Regions from separate parts of the Kitasatospora gansuensis genome, predicted to be linked through region 2. Evidence: predicted binding sites of a transcription regulator. Region 2 holds the regulator's gene; each other region holds the start of a gene.
The links. Region 2 encodes HrcA, which represses chaperone genes, less so after heat shock. Its sites were predicted from a motif close to TTNGCACTCNGNNNNNCNGAGTGCNAA; they were not measured.

Region 1 (4,617 bases), 690 kb from region 2:
CCGGTCAAGCTCACCGCCACCGGCCCGGTGCCGGTCTTCAGCGAGGTGCCGACCAAGGACAAGGTGGTCTTCGTGACCATCGACGACGGGGCCGAGAAGGACCCGAAGTTCGTCGAGATGATCACCGACCTGAAGATCCCGATCTCGATGTTCCTGACCCGGGACATCGTCAAGGACAACTACGGCTACTTCAAGCCACTCCAGGCGCTCGGCAACCAGGTGCACAACCACACCACCGACCACGCCCAGCTCAGCAAGGTCTCGGCGGAGAAGCAGAAGTCCGAGGTCTGCGACGCCCAGACCGCGCTCACCCAGCAGTACGGCAAGGCCCCGCTGCTGTTCCGCCCGCCGTACGGCGACGGCGCGCACACCCCGCAGCTGAACACCTCGGTGCAGCAGTGCGGCCCGCGCGCGATCGTGCTGTGGCGCGAGTCGATGCAGATCCACGACATGCAGTACCAGGCCGCCGACAAGAAGCTCAAGGCGGGCGACATCGTGCTGGCGCACTTCCGGGGACCCAAGGACCTCAAGGGCGAGACGATGACCGAGATGTTCGCCGAGATGCTGCGCCGGATCCAGGAGCAGGGCTTCGCGGTGGCCCGGCTGGAGGACTACATCCAGGCCGGCTGACCCGGCGTCACCGGCTGACCCAGCATCATCAGCGGGCCCCGGTCGGTCCGGCAGAGGATCACCGTGACGGTGTTCGGCCCGCTGGGCTTGAGCTGCTTCCGCAGGTCCTCGGGGGTGATCGCGATGCCGCGCTTCTTGATCACCACGGTGCCGACCCGCCGTTCCTTCAGGAGTGCCTTGAGCTTCTTGATGTGGAACGGCAGCACGTCGGTCAGCTCGTACGCGTGCGCGTACGGCGTCGCGACCAGCCGGTCCGAGGTCAGGTAGGCGATCATCGGGTCGATCAGCCGGCCGTCCACCTGCGCGGCCACCTCGGCCACCTGGTGGGCCCGGATCACCGCGCCGTCCGGCTCGTACAGGTAGCGCCCGACCGGTCCGGCCGCCGGGTCGGGGAGGTGACCGCCCGTCAGGGTGTGCGGGCCCGGCAGCAGGGTGGCCCGGTGCGGCTCGGTGGCCCCGGTGCCGAACCAGAGCACCGCCTCCTTGACCTCCCCGTGGTCCGACACCCACTCCGCCTCGGCGCCGTCCGGCACCAGCGCGTGCGGGATGCCGGGCGCCACCTTGAGCGCCCCGTACGGAGTGCGGCGGGCCGCCTCGATCGCCCAGGAGAGCGGCGGGGAGTACGCCTCCGGGTCGAAGACCCGCCCGCGCGCCGTCCGGCGCGCCGGGTCGGTGAAGACCGCGTCGTAGCCGGTGACGTCCACCTCGGTGACGTCCGCCTGCCGGACCTCGATCAGCTCGCCCAGGCCCAGCGCGGCGGCGTTCGCCGCGGCCACCGCGCAGGTCAGCTCGTCCCGGTCCACCGCCAGCACGGCGATCCCGGCCCGGGCCAGCGCGATCGCGTCGCCGCCGATCCCGCAGCACAGGTCGGCCAGCCGCTTCACGCCGAGCGCGGCGAACCGCTGCGCCCGCCACTCGGCCACGCTGCGGCGGGTGGCCTGCTCGACCCCGTTCGGGGTGAAGTACAGCGCGTCGGCGTCCACGCCGAACTTCGCCCTGGCCCGCTGCCGCAGCCCCGCCTGCGCGAGCGCCGCGCTGACCAGCTCGGCCGGGTGCTCCTTGCGCAGCCGGGTGGCCAGCGCGAGCTCCTCGCCGGGCTTGAACTCCCGCAGTTCGGCGAGCAGTGCCTGCCCCTGGTCGGTCAGCAGGGCCCGGAACGATTCGATCTCCACGGGCCCATTCTGCCGCTCCGGATCAGTTGCACCGGCCGCTGCGGCTGCGGCGGGCCTGCTGGGTCGAGGCAGCGGTTCGGGCTTGCGGTCGTAGTACGGCTGCTCGGTTCCGGCGGTTCTCCGGGCCACGCCGTTGGCACTCTGGTTGACTGAGTGCTAACGGCCGCCTATGGTCGTTCCTGGCACTCCCCACCGGGTGAGTGCTAACGCGATGAAGCGAGTCTGACCCCCGCGACGGCAGACCCGTTCCCATCGCCACCTACCTGAAGAACAACCCCGTAATCTCCGAAGGGGAGCTCGGACGTGACCGCCAGCAGCAAGGTTGCCATCAAGCCGCTCGAGGACCGCATCGTGGTCCAGCCGCTCGACGCCGAGACCACCACGGCCTCCGGCCTGGTCATCCCGGACACGGCGAAGGAGAAGCCCCAGGAGGGCGTCGTCCTGGCCGTCGGCCCGGGTCGCTTCGAGGACGGCCAGCGTCTCCCGCTGGACGTCGCCGTCGGCGACATCGTCCTGTACTCGAAGTACGGCGGCACCGAGGTCAAGTACCAGGGTGAGGAATACCTGGTTCTCTCGGCGCGCGACGTTCTCGCCATCATCGAGAAGTAAGACGTACCAGCCCGCCCCGGATTCTTGTCACCAGTGACAGGGGCCCGGGGCGCGGTTGTTGGCTCACGTCGTCAGTAGACCCCTTTAGGAAACGGAATCATGCCGAAGATCCTGCAGTTCGACGAGGACGCCCGCCGCTCGCTCGAGCGTGGCGTGAACAAGCTGGCCGACACCGTCAAGGTGACCATCGGTCCCAAGGGCCGCAACGTCGTCATCGACAAGAAGTTCGGCGCCCCGACCATCACGAACGACGGCGTCACCATCGCCCGTGAGATCGAGCTGGACGACCCGTACGAGAACCTTGGCGCGCAGCTCGTCAAGGAGGTCGCCACCAAGACCAACGACGTCGCGGGTGACGGCACCACCACCGCCACCGTGCTGGCTCAGGCCCTGGTCAACGAGGGTCTGCGGAACGTCGCCGCGGGCGCCGGCCCGGCCGCCCTGAAGAAGGGCATCGACAAGGCCGTCGCCGCCGTCTCCGCGCACCTGCTCGCCAGCGCCCGGGAGATCGAGGGCAAGGAGGACGTGGCCGCCGTCGCGTCCCTGTCCGCCCAGGACCAGCAGGTCGGCGACCTGATCGCCGAGGCGATCGACAAGGTCGGCAAGGACGGTGTCATCACCGTCGAGGAGTCGAACACCTTCGGCGTGGAGCTCGACTTCACCGAGGGTATGCAGTTCGACAAGGGCTACCTGTCGCCGTACTTCGTCACCGACGCCGAGCGTCAGGAAGCGGTCCTCGAGGACCCGTACATCCTGATCAACCAGGGCAAGATCTCCAGCATCCAGGAGCTCCTCCCGCTGCTCGAGAAGATCCTGCAGGGCGGCACCTCCAAGCCGCTGCTGATCATCGCCGAGGACGTGGACGGCGAGGCGCTCTCCACCCTCGTGGTCAACAAGATCCGTGGCACCTTCAACGCCGTCGCGGTGAAGGCCCCCGGCTTCGGCGACCGCCGCAAGGCCATCCTCGGCGACCTGGCCACCCTCACCGGTGCCACCGTCATCTCCGAGGAGGTCGGCCTCAAGCTCGACCAGGCCGGTCTGGACGTGCTCGGCACCGCCCGCCGCATCACCATCACCAAGGACGACACCACGGTCGTCGACGGTGCCGGTGACACGGACGCCGTCGCCGGTCGCGTGAACCAGATCAAGGCCGAGATCGCCAACACCGACTCGGACTGGGACCGCGAGAAGCTGCAGGAGCGCCTGGCCAAGCTGGCCGGTGGCGTCTGCGTGATCAAGGTCGGCGCGGCCACCGAGGTCGAGCTCAAGGAGCGCAAGCACCGTCTCGAGGACGCCATCTCGGCGACCCGCGCGGCGGTCGAGGAGGGCATCGTCGCCGGTGGCGGCGCCTCCCTCGTGCACGCCCAGAAGGTGCTCGACGGCGGCCTCGGCCTGACCGGCGACGAGGCGACCGGTGTCGCCGTGGTCCGCAAGGCGCTCGCCGAGCCGCTGCGCTGGATCGCCCAGAACGCCGGCCTCGAGGGCTACGTCATCACCCACAAGGTCGCGGAGCTCGAGAACGGTCACGGCTTCAACGCCGCCACCGGCGAGTACGGCGACCTGCTGAAGGCCGGCGTCATCGACCCGGTCAAGGTCACCCGCTCCGCCCTGGAGAACGCGGCCTCCATCGCGTCCCTGCTGCTCACCACCGAGACCCTCGTGGTCGAGAAGCCGGCCGACGAGGAGCCCGCCAGCCACGGCGGCCACGGCCACTCGCACTGACGCCTGATCAGTCACCCGCGGGCCCGGTTCACTTCGGTGAGCCGGGCCCGCGGCATTTGCTCAGCCGTCTACGGTCAGGGGCTCGGGGAACTGCGACGCCGACCTCGGAAATGGTGATCCGTGCGTAGAAGGTCAGGCACTTTCGCAGTGACCCCGGCGCCAGACCTCCTCGCAGTTCCCCGAGCCCCTGGAAAGTGCAACCGGAGCTTTGCTTTATAACTGAAGCATGATCGAGGCCCGCCATCTCCGTGTCCTGCGCGCCGTCGCCCGCAGCGGTTCGTTCTCCGCCGCCGCCCGGGAGCTGGGCTGTACGCAGCCCGCGGTGAGCCAGCAGATGAAGGCGCTGGAGAAGTCGGTGGCCACCCCGCTGGTGGCCCGGTCGGGCAAGGGGATGCAGCTGACCGAGGCGGGTCAGGTGCTGTTGAAGCACGCGAACGGCATCCTCTCCGGCCTGTCGGCCGCCGAGGAGGAGGTGGCCGCGATC
Region 2 (4,617 bases):
GGCGAGCAGCCAGGTGTAGCCGTAGGAGTCCTGGGAGACCTCGACCGGGATGCCGCCGCGTTCGGTGTCGGCGTCGAGCAGGGCGCGGATCCGGGTGGCCACCTCGGTGAAGGCGGCGCCCTCGACGGCGGCGAAGCAGACCGAGCCGAGGCCGGTGGGGCGGAAGCCGGCGGCGGCCTCCAGGGTGAGGGCGGCGGAGGGGACGCCGAAGAGCTGGTCGAGGTCGGGCCGGACCGGCTTGCTGCGGCCGAAGAGGGCGTTCAGGAATCCCATGGGGCGGTGGCTCCTCAGCGGCCGAGCTCGGCGGAGATCCGGCCGAGCTGCTCCAGCCGCTGCTCCAGCGACGGGTGGGTGGACATCAGTTGGCTCGCGGCCTCCCGGGCGCTCAGTGCCGGGGCGAAGTAGAAGGCGTTGTACGGCTGCGCCCGGCGCAGGTCCTCGCTCGGGATGGCGGCGATCTGGCCGGTCACCTTGGTCAGGGCGGAGGCCAGTGCGCTGGGCCGCCCGGTGAGCTGGGCGGCGGCCCGGTCGGCGGCCAGCTCGCGGTAGCGGGAGAGCAGCCGGGTGAGCAGGAAGCTGGCCGCGTAGACCACCATGCTGACCAGCGGGACCAGGATCATCGCGAGCGCCGCGTTGCTGTCGTTGCTGCGGCCGCGGCCGTTCATCAGGCCGCCGTACAGCGCGATCCGGGTGATCACCCCGGCCAGGACGCCGAGGAAGCCGGCGATGGTCATCACCGCCACGTCCCGGTGCGCGACGTGCGACAGCTCGTGCGCGAGCACGCCCTCCAGCTCCTCCGGCTCCAGTCGCCGGAGCAGGCCGGTGGTGACGCAGACCACGGCGCGTTCGGGGTTGCGGCCGGTGGCGAAGGCGTTCGGCATGTCGGTGACGGTGACCGCGACCCGGGGTTTGGGCATGTCGGCCAGGGCGCACAACCGGTCGATGGTGCCGTGCAGTTGCGGGTACTCCTCGGGCGTGACCTCGCGGGCGCCCATCGCCCGCTGGGTGATTTTGTCGCTGAACCAGAACTGGGCCACGAACAGCCCGCCGGAGATCAGTACGATCAGCGGCCAGGCCCCGCGGAGCAGCACTATCAGCAGTCCGGTGAAGCCGACGTAGAGCAGCCCGATCACGAACATCGTGGTGACCATCCGACCGGTCAGCCCGCGGTCGGGTGCGAAGCGGGAGTGCTGGCCTGACGACATGACTGCTCCTTATGTCCGGATCTGTCGCTTTCGATGCTGCCACTTGCCGAAGGCATTCGGCGGGCGGCACGGGTGGGACAGCGGCAAGGATCACCAGGCGGCACCGTTCCTGCCGCCGGAGTCGGGCCTTACACTGGCAGGTACTGTCCTGGCACTCTGCCCAGCTGAGTGCCAGGGGACGGACCGGATCAGGACGAAGCGAAGACGGAGGTGCGTGGCCATGTACAGCGAGCGGCCGTTGGACGACCGCAAGCTCGCGGTGCTGCGCGCGATCGTCCAGGACTACGTCGGCACCGAGGAGCCGGTCGGCTCCAAGGCCCTGGTCGAGCGGCACAACCTCGGCGTCTCCCCGGCCACCGTGCGCAACGACATGGCGGCCCTGGAGGAGGACGGCTACATCCACCAGCCGCACACCAGCGCGGGCCGGATCCCCACCGACAAGGGGTACCGGCTGTTCGTCGACCGGCTGGCCGAGGTCAAGCCGATGACCGCCCCCGAGCGCCGGGCGATCCGGCACTTCCTGGACGGCGCGGTGGACCTGGACGACACGGTGGCCCGTACGGTCCGGCTGCTCGCGCAGCTGACCCGGCAGGTCGCGGTGGTCCAGTACCCCTCGCTGTCCCGGTCGACGGTGCGTCACGTCGAGCTGGTGGCGCTGGCCCCGGCCAAGGTGATGCTGGTCCTGATCACCAACACCGGCCGGGTCGAGCAGCGGATGGTCGACTGCCCCGGGGCGGTCGGCGAGACGGTGCTGGCCGACCTGCGGGCCAAGCTCAACACCCAGGCGGTCGGCCGGCCGCTGCCCGAGGTGCCCGGTCTGCTGGAGGACCTGCCGGCGGCTTTCGAGCCCGCCGACCGGCCCACCGTCAGCACCGTGCTGGCCACCCTCTTCGAGACCCTGGCCGAGCAGAACGAGGAGCGGATCATGCTGGCCGGCACGGCCAACCTGACCCGCTTCGGCCACGACTTCCCGCTCACCATCCAGCCGGTGCTGGAAGCCCTGGAGGAGCAGGTCGTCCTGCTCCGTCTCCTGGGTGAGACGGCGGACGCGGGGATGACGGTCCGGATCGGCCACGAGAACGCCTACGAGGGGCTCAATTCCACCTCCGTGGTCTCGGTCGGCTACGGTTCGGGCGATCAGAGTGTCGCGAAGCTGGGCGTGATCGGACCGACCCGGATGGACTACCCGGGCACAATGGGGGCGGTGCGAGCGGTCGCACGGTACGTGGGTCAGATCCTGGCCGAGTCCTAACAGAGCACTGTCAGACCAGTCGCAGCACTTCTAGAGGCGGAACAAGCGGAGCATTTGGTGGCCACGGACTACTACGCGGTACTCGGCGTCCGACGGGATGCGGGGCAGGACGAGATCAAGAAGGCGTTCCGACGCCTTGCCCGCGAACTGCACCCGGACGTCAACCCGGACCCGAAGACGCAGGAGCGGTTCAAGGAGATCAACGCCGCCTACGAGGTGCTCTCGGACCCGGCCAAGCGCCAGGTCTACGACCTCGGCGGCGACCCGCTGTCGCCCAACGGCGGCGGCGCGGGCGGCTTCGGCGCGGGCGCGGCGGGCTTCGGCTTCTCCGACATCATGGACGCGTTCTTCGGCGCGGCCTCCGGTCAGCGCGGCCCGCGCTCGCGCACCCGGCGCGGCCAGGACGCGATGATCCGGCTGGAGATCACCCTGGAGGAGGCCGCGTTCGGCACCACCAAGGAACTCCAGGTGGACACCGCCGTCACCTGTACCACCTGCTCCGGCGAGGGCGCGGCCCCCGGCACCTCGGCGCAGACCTGTGACATGTGCCGCGGCAAGGGCGAGGTCTCCCAGGTCACCCGGTCCTTCCTGGGCCAGGTCATGACCTCCCGCCCCTGCCCGCAGTGCCAGGGCTTCGGCACCGTGGTCCCGACCCCGTGCCCCGAGTGCGCGGGCGACGGCCGGGTCCGGGCCCGTCGCACCCTGACGGTGAAGATCCCGGCCGGTGTCGACAACGGCACCCGGATCCAGCTCGCGGGCGAGGGCGAGGTCGGCCCCGGCGGCGGCCCGGCCGGCGACCTGTACGTCGAGATCGCCGAGACCAGCCACCCGACCTTCCAGCGGCGCGGGGACGACCTGCACTGCACGGTCACCATCCCGATGACGGCCGCCTCGCTCGGCACCCAGGTGCCGCTGCAGACCCTGGACGGTCTGGAGGAGGTCGACATCAGGCCCGGCACCCAGTCCGGCCAGTCGATCCCGCTGCACGGGCGGGGCATCACGCATCTGCGCGGCGGCGGCCGGGGCGACCTGATAGTGCATGTCGAGGTGCAGACGCCCACCAAGCTCGACCCCGAGCAGGAGGACCTGCTCCGGCGGCTGGCGGTGCTGCGCGGTGAGGAGCGGCCCTCGGGCACGTTCGCACCGGGCCAGCAGGGGCTGTTCTCCCGGCTGAAGGACGCGTTCAACGGCCGCTGAGCCGGTTCCGGTTACGAAAGTACGAAGGTAAGGCAAGCGCATGACCGCCCCCGTGTTCGTCGTGGAGACCGACCGTCTCGCCGGGATCGCCCCCGGCGGTCTGGTCCGGCTGGACGGGCCCGAGGGGCGGCATGCCGCCGCCGTGAAGCGGCTGGAGCCCGGCGAGGCCGTCACCCTCGCGGACGGGCTCGGTCTCGGCGTCGAGGGCACCGTGGCGGCCGTGCACGGCAAGGACGCGCTGGACGTCACCGTGCTGAGCGTCCGTCAGGAGCCCGCGCCCGCACCGCGGATCATCGTCGTCCAGGCCCTCCCGAAGGGCGACCGCGGCGAGCTCGCGGTGGAGACCATGACCGAGGTCGGCGTCGACGTGGTGATCCCCTGGGCCGCCTCCCGCTGCATCACCCAGTGGAAGGGCGACCGCGGCGCCAAGGCGCTCGCCAAGTGGCGGGCCACCGCCCGGGAGGCGGGCAAACAGTCCCGCCGGCTGCGGTTCCCCGACGTCCGCGAGCTGATGACGACGCGTCAGCTGGCCCCGGTGCTCGCTTCGGCGGCCTTCGCCGCCGTCCTGCACGAGGAGGGCTCCGCCCCGCTCGCCACCGCACCGCTGCCCGAGACCGGCGACCTGATCCTGATCGTCGGCCCCGAGGGCGGGGTCTCCCCGGACGAACTCGCGGCCTTCGCCGAAGCGGGGGCCGCTCCGCACCGGCTCGGGCCCTCCGTGCTCCGGACCTCCACGGCGGGCGTGGCGGCGGGGGCACTGCTGCTGGGGCGCACCGGCCGCTGGGGATAGGCACGCGCTGCGGCAGCCAGGGGCTCGGGGAACTGCGACGCCGACCTCAGGAGCGTTCAACGTACGTAAATGGCCAGGCACTTTCGCAGTGACCCAAGCGCCAGACCTCCTCGCAGTTCCCCGAGCCCCTGGATAGTGCAACTAACCCGTGTGCGGAAGCGCCCGCGCTGCAT
Region 3 (4,617 bases), 2.0 Mb from region 2:
GTCGGCCACCTCCCGCGCGGTCAGGTCGGCCAGGATCAGCGCCCGCGCGGCGTGCAGCGCGGCTTCGATGTCAGCGGAGGAACTCATCCGCCCATTGTCCCGCAGGCCGCCGGAAGCCGGAAACGCCGCGAGGCGGCCCCCCGAAGGGGACCGCCTCGCGGTGCTGAACCGACTGATCCGCAGGAGGATCAGAAGTCCATGTCGCCACCCGGCATGCCGCCGCCCGCGGGGGCACCGGCCTTCTCGGGCTTGTCGGCGATGACGGCCTCGGTGGTGAGGAAGAGCGCCGCGATGGAGGCGGCGTTCTGCAGCGCGGAGCGGGTGACCTTGGCCGGGTCGATGATGCCCGCGGCGATGAGGTCGACGTACTCGTTGGTCGCGGCGTTCAGGCCCCAACCGGGCTGCAGGTTGCGGACCTTCTCGACCACGACGCCGCCCTCGAGGCCGGCGTTGACCGCGATCTGCTTGATCGGGGCCTCCAGCGCGACGCGGACGATGTTGGCACCGGTGGCCTCGTCGCCCTCGAGCTCCAGCTTGTCGAACGCGACCGCGGCCTGCAGCAGCGCAACGCCACCACCGGCGACGATGCCCTCCTCGACGGCGGCCTTCGCGTTGCGAACGGCGTCCTCGATGCGGTGCTTGCGCTCCTTGAGCTCGACCTCGGTCGCGGCGCCGGCCTTGATGACGGCCACGCCGCCCGCGAGCTTCGCCAGGCGCTCCTGGAGCTTCTCGCGGTCGTAGTCCGAGTCGCTGTTCTCGATCTCGGCGCGGATCTGGTTGACCCGGCCGGCGACCTGGTCGCTGTCGCCGCCACCGTCGACGATGGTGGTCTCGTCCTTGGTGATGACCACCTTGCGAGCGGTGCCCAGCAGGTCGACGCCGGCGTTCTCGAGCTTGAGGCCGACCTCCTCGGAGATCACGGTGCCACCGGTGAGGATGGCGATGTCGCCGAGCATGGCCTTGCGACGGTCACCGAAGCCCGGGGCCTTGACGGCGACGGACTTGAAGGTGCCACGGATCTTGTTCACGACCAGGGTCGACAGGGCCTCGCCCTCGACGTCCTCGGCGATGATGACGAGCGGCTTGCCACTCTGCATGACCTTCTCCAGCAGCGGGAGCAGGTCCTTGACCGAGCCGATCTTGGAGTTGGCGATCAGGATGTACGGGTCCTCGAAGGACGCCTCCATCCGCTCCAGGTCGGTGGCGAAGTACGCGGAGATGTAGCCCTTGTCGAAGCGCATGCCCTCGGTGAGCTCGAGCTCCAGACCGAAGGTGTTGCTCTCCTCGACGGTGATGACACCTTCCTTGCCGACCTTGTCCATCGCCTCGGCGATGAGCTCGCCGATCTGGGTGTCGGCGGCCGAGATGGAGGCGGTCGAAGCGATCTGCTCCTTGGTCTCGACATCCTTGGCCTGGGCCAGCAGCTGGTCCGAGACGGCCTTGACGGCCTTCTCGATGCCGCGCTTCAGGGCCATCGGGTTGGCGCCGGCCGCGACGTTGCGCAGACCCTCGCGCACGAGCGCCTGGGCCAGCACGGTGGCGGTGGTGGTGCCGTCGCCCGCGACGTCGTCGGTCTTCTTGGCGACCTCCTTGACGAGCTCGGCACCGATCTTCTCGTACGGGTCCTCGAGCTCGATCTCCTTGGCGATGGAGACGCCGTCGTTCGTGATCGTGGGGGCGCCCCACTTCTTCTCCAGGACGACGTTGCGGCCCTTGGGGCCGAGCGTCACCTTGACGGCGTCGGCAAGCTGGTTCATGCCACGCTCAAGGCCGCGGCGAGCTTCCTCGTCAAACGCGATGATCTTGGCCATCGGAAGTGGTCCTCCAGGACACGGTCGACTGCACCGGACCGAGGGGCGCCCGCGACGGACGGCCCTGGTGTGCGGGGGTCTTGTCCCCTACCGCTCCCGGGGGCCTCACCGACCCGGTCCGTTGTCACTCTCATGCTGCGAGTGCTAACGCCAATGATTAGCACTCTCGGGTATCGAGTGCAAGCCCAATCGTGGTAGTGACACGCGAACAGCGGGAACGGGCGGGAACGACAGCAGGCCCGTACGACGGTGTCGTACGGGCCTGCTGCCCAACCAGGTGACGCCAGCTCGTGGCCGAGCCGAGACTCCGAGGTTCGGAAAGGTCAGACCGCCGGCGTACGGACCATGTCCGCCTGCGGGCCCTTCTGTCCCTGAGAGATCTCGAACTCGACCCGCTGGCCCTCCTCGAGGGTGCGGTAGCCGTCCATCTGGATCGCGCTGTAGTGGACGAACACGTCCGCACCACCGTCGACCGCGATGAAGCCGTACCCCTTCTCCGCGTTGAACCACTTGACGGTGCCCTGAGCCATTCCGAACTCCCCTTGTGCTGTGCTGGCCCTTCGCGGACCCGCAGGATGCGGGCCCAGGTCTGAACAGGCACGCCCGAGGGAACCCCCCCTGGGCGCAGCCGTGCACGCCGCAAACGCCCCACCGGGCCACCAGGAGGCGGTCCGGCCGACGGGTGAATGCGTCGATCGCGGCTGAATGTATCCGGACAGACGCCCTCTGCAACAGGGCCAACCTTGCCGAATTCCCCGGCAGCCGAATGGGATATCGCGGGAGGAAAGCGGCAGAATGCGGCAATTCACTCCGGGCATAGCGGACTCATCACCGCAAAATGCGGCCAGATTTCTGACGCTTGCCTGACATCTTCTGTCTCACGCGGTCCGGCGGATGTCTCAACGGCCGGACGGGCCTTGCGTACGCGATCGGCTGACGGTGCGTGGGGCGGGCGGCGGAGCGAGTGCGGATTCGCCGACCCGGGATCGCACTCTACTCCCTCGCACCTGCCCGAATTTCCACCCGACAGCGGCGAGCCGCCGACAGTACCGGAAATAGCGATTCCGGTACGTCGACGGCTCGACGGTATTCCTCGAAGGGCGGGAGTTCAGCAGCCGCCGGCCACCGCGGGAATGATCGAGATGCCCGCGCCGTCCTTGATCTCGGTCTCCAGGCCCTCGGCGAAACGCACGTCGTCGTCGTTCACGTACACGTTGACGAAGCGACGCAGCTTGCCCGCGTCGTCCAGCACCCGGGCGGCGATGCCGGGGTGGTTGGCGTCCAGGTCGGCGATGACGGCGCCCAGGGTGGCGCCCTCGGCGGTGACCTCGGCGACGCCGCCGGTGTAGGTGCGCAGGATGGTCGGGATGCGGACGGTGGCGCTCATGCGCGGGCTCCTAGCGGGGAGGTGAGGGGGGATCAGGCGGAGGCGAGACCGGCGGCGCGGAACGAATCCAGCGTCGGGCGGATGGTGGCGGTCAGACCCGCCTCGGCGACGGCGTCCAGGGTCTTCAGGCCGTCCCCGGTGTTGATCGCGACGGTCTCCTTGGACGGGTCCAGCTGGCCGGTCTCGACCAGCTTCTTCAGCACGCCGATGGTCACCCCGCCGGCGGTCTCGGCGAAGATGCCCTCGGTACGGGCCAGCAGCTTGATCGCCTCGACCACCTCGGCGTCGGTCACGTCCTCGACCGCGCCGCCGGTGCGGCGGGCGATGTCCAGCACGTACGGGCCGTCGGCCGGGTTGCCGATCGCCAGCGACTTGGCGATGGTGTCCGGCTTGACCGGGCGGATCACGTCGTGGCCCGCCTTGAAGGCGGTGGAGACCGGGGAGCAGCCCTCGGCCTGGGCACCGAAGATCTTGTACGGGCGGTCCTCGACCAGGCCGAGCTTGATCAGCTCCTGCAGGCCCTTGTCGATCTTGGTGAGCTGGGAGCCCGAGGCGATCGGGATCACCAGCTGCTCCGGCAGCCGCCAGCCGAGCTGCTCGCAGATCTCGTACGCCAGGGTCTTCGAACCCTCGCCGTAGTACGGGCGGAGGTTGACGTTGACGAAGCCCCAGCCCTCGCCGGCCGGGTCGCCGATCAGCTCGGAACAGAACCGGTTCACGTCGTCGTAGTTGCCCTCGATGCCGACCAGCTCGCCGCCGTAGACACCGGCCATCACGACCTTGCCCTGCTCCAGGTCGTGCGGGATGAAGACGCAGGACTTGAAACCGGCCCGGGCCGCGGCGGCACCGACGGCACCGGCCAGGTTGCCGGTGGAGGAGCAGGAGAGGGTGGTGAAGTTGAAGGCGCGCGCCGCCTCGATGGCGCAGGCGACCACCCGGTCCTTGAAGGAGTGGGTCGGGTTGCCCGAGTCGTCCTTGACGTGCAGCTGGGCGGTGAAACCGAGCTCACGGCCCAGGTTGTCGGCCTTCACCAGCGGGGTCCAGCCCGGGTTCAGGTTGGGCTTGCCCGCCACGTCGGCCGGCACCGGCAGCAGGGGGGCGTAGCGCCAGATCGACGCGGGACCGGCCTCGATCCGCTTGCGCAGCTCCTCGGCGGACTCGGAGCCGAACTCGTACGCGATCTCCAGCGGGCCGAAGCACTCGACGCAGGCGAAGCTCGGACCGAGCGGGAATCGGGTGCCACACTCGCGACAGGACAGGGCGGCAGCGGGGCCGAGGTCGACGGTCGGGGCGGCAGAAACAGCGGTAGCCATGATGGCGGAGGCCTCTCTCCTCATCTTCCCCATGACGCGGGCGCGCCACAGGACGGAATTGGCACCTGTCCCGCCGGATGACCACTGCTGGTCGGCCGTGCGAGAA

Region 1: a site for HrcA is predicted at 1,936-1,962, ahead of groES (co-chaperone GroES). Genes of this name have one in related genera too.
Region 3: a site for HrcA is predicted at 1,969-1,995, ahead of groL (chaperonin GroEL). Genes of this name have one in related genera too.

The regions. Positions count from the first base shown of each region.
Region 1 is NZ_JACHJR010000001.1:4,800,855-4,805,471, forward strand. It holds gene F4556_RS21555 (polysaccharide deacetylase family protein) at 1-630, shown strand, start outside; gene F4556_RS21560 (class I SAM-dependent methyltransferase) at 612-1,802, opposite strand; gene groES (co-chaperone GroES) at 2,106-2,411, shown strand; gene groL (chaperonin GroEL) at 2,511-4,133, shown strand; gene F4556_RS21575 (LysR family transcriptional regulator) at 4,360-4,617, shown strand, end outside.
Region 2 is NZ_JACHJR010000001.1:5,493,095-5,497,711, forward strand. It holds gene pspAB (PspA-associated protein PspAB) at 1-273, opposite strand, end outside; gene htpX (zinc metalloprotease HtpX) at 288-1,205, opposite strand; gene hrcA (heat-inducible transcriptional repressor HrcA) at 1,426-2,457, shown strand; gene dnaJ (molecular chaperone DnaJ) at 2,515-3,654, shown strand; gene F4556_RS24560 (16S rRNA (uracil(1498)-N(3))-methyltransferase) at 3,695-4,444, shown strand.
Region 3 is NZ_JACHJR010000001.1:3,501,147-3,505,763, forward strand. It holds gene F4556_RS15245 (DUF8819 family protein) at 1-87, opposite strand, end outside; gene groL (chaperonin GroEL) at 189-1,811, opposite strand; gene F4556_RS15255 (cold-shock protein) at 2,135-2,341, opposite strand; gene F4556_RS15260 (ubiquitin-like small modifier protein 1) at 2,920-3,198, opposite strand; gene thrC (threonine synthase) at 3,231-4,511, opposite strand; SAM riboswitch class I at 4,529-4,617, opposite strand, start outside.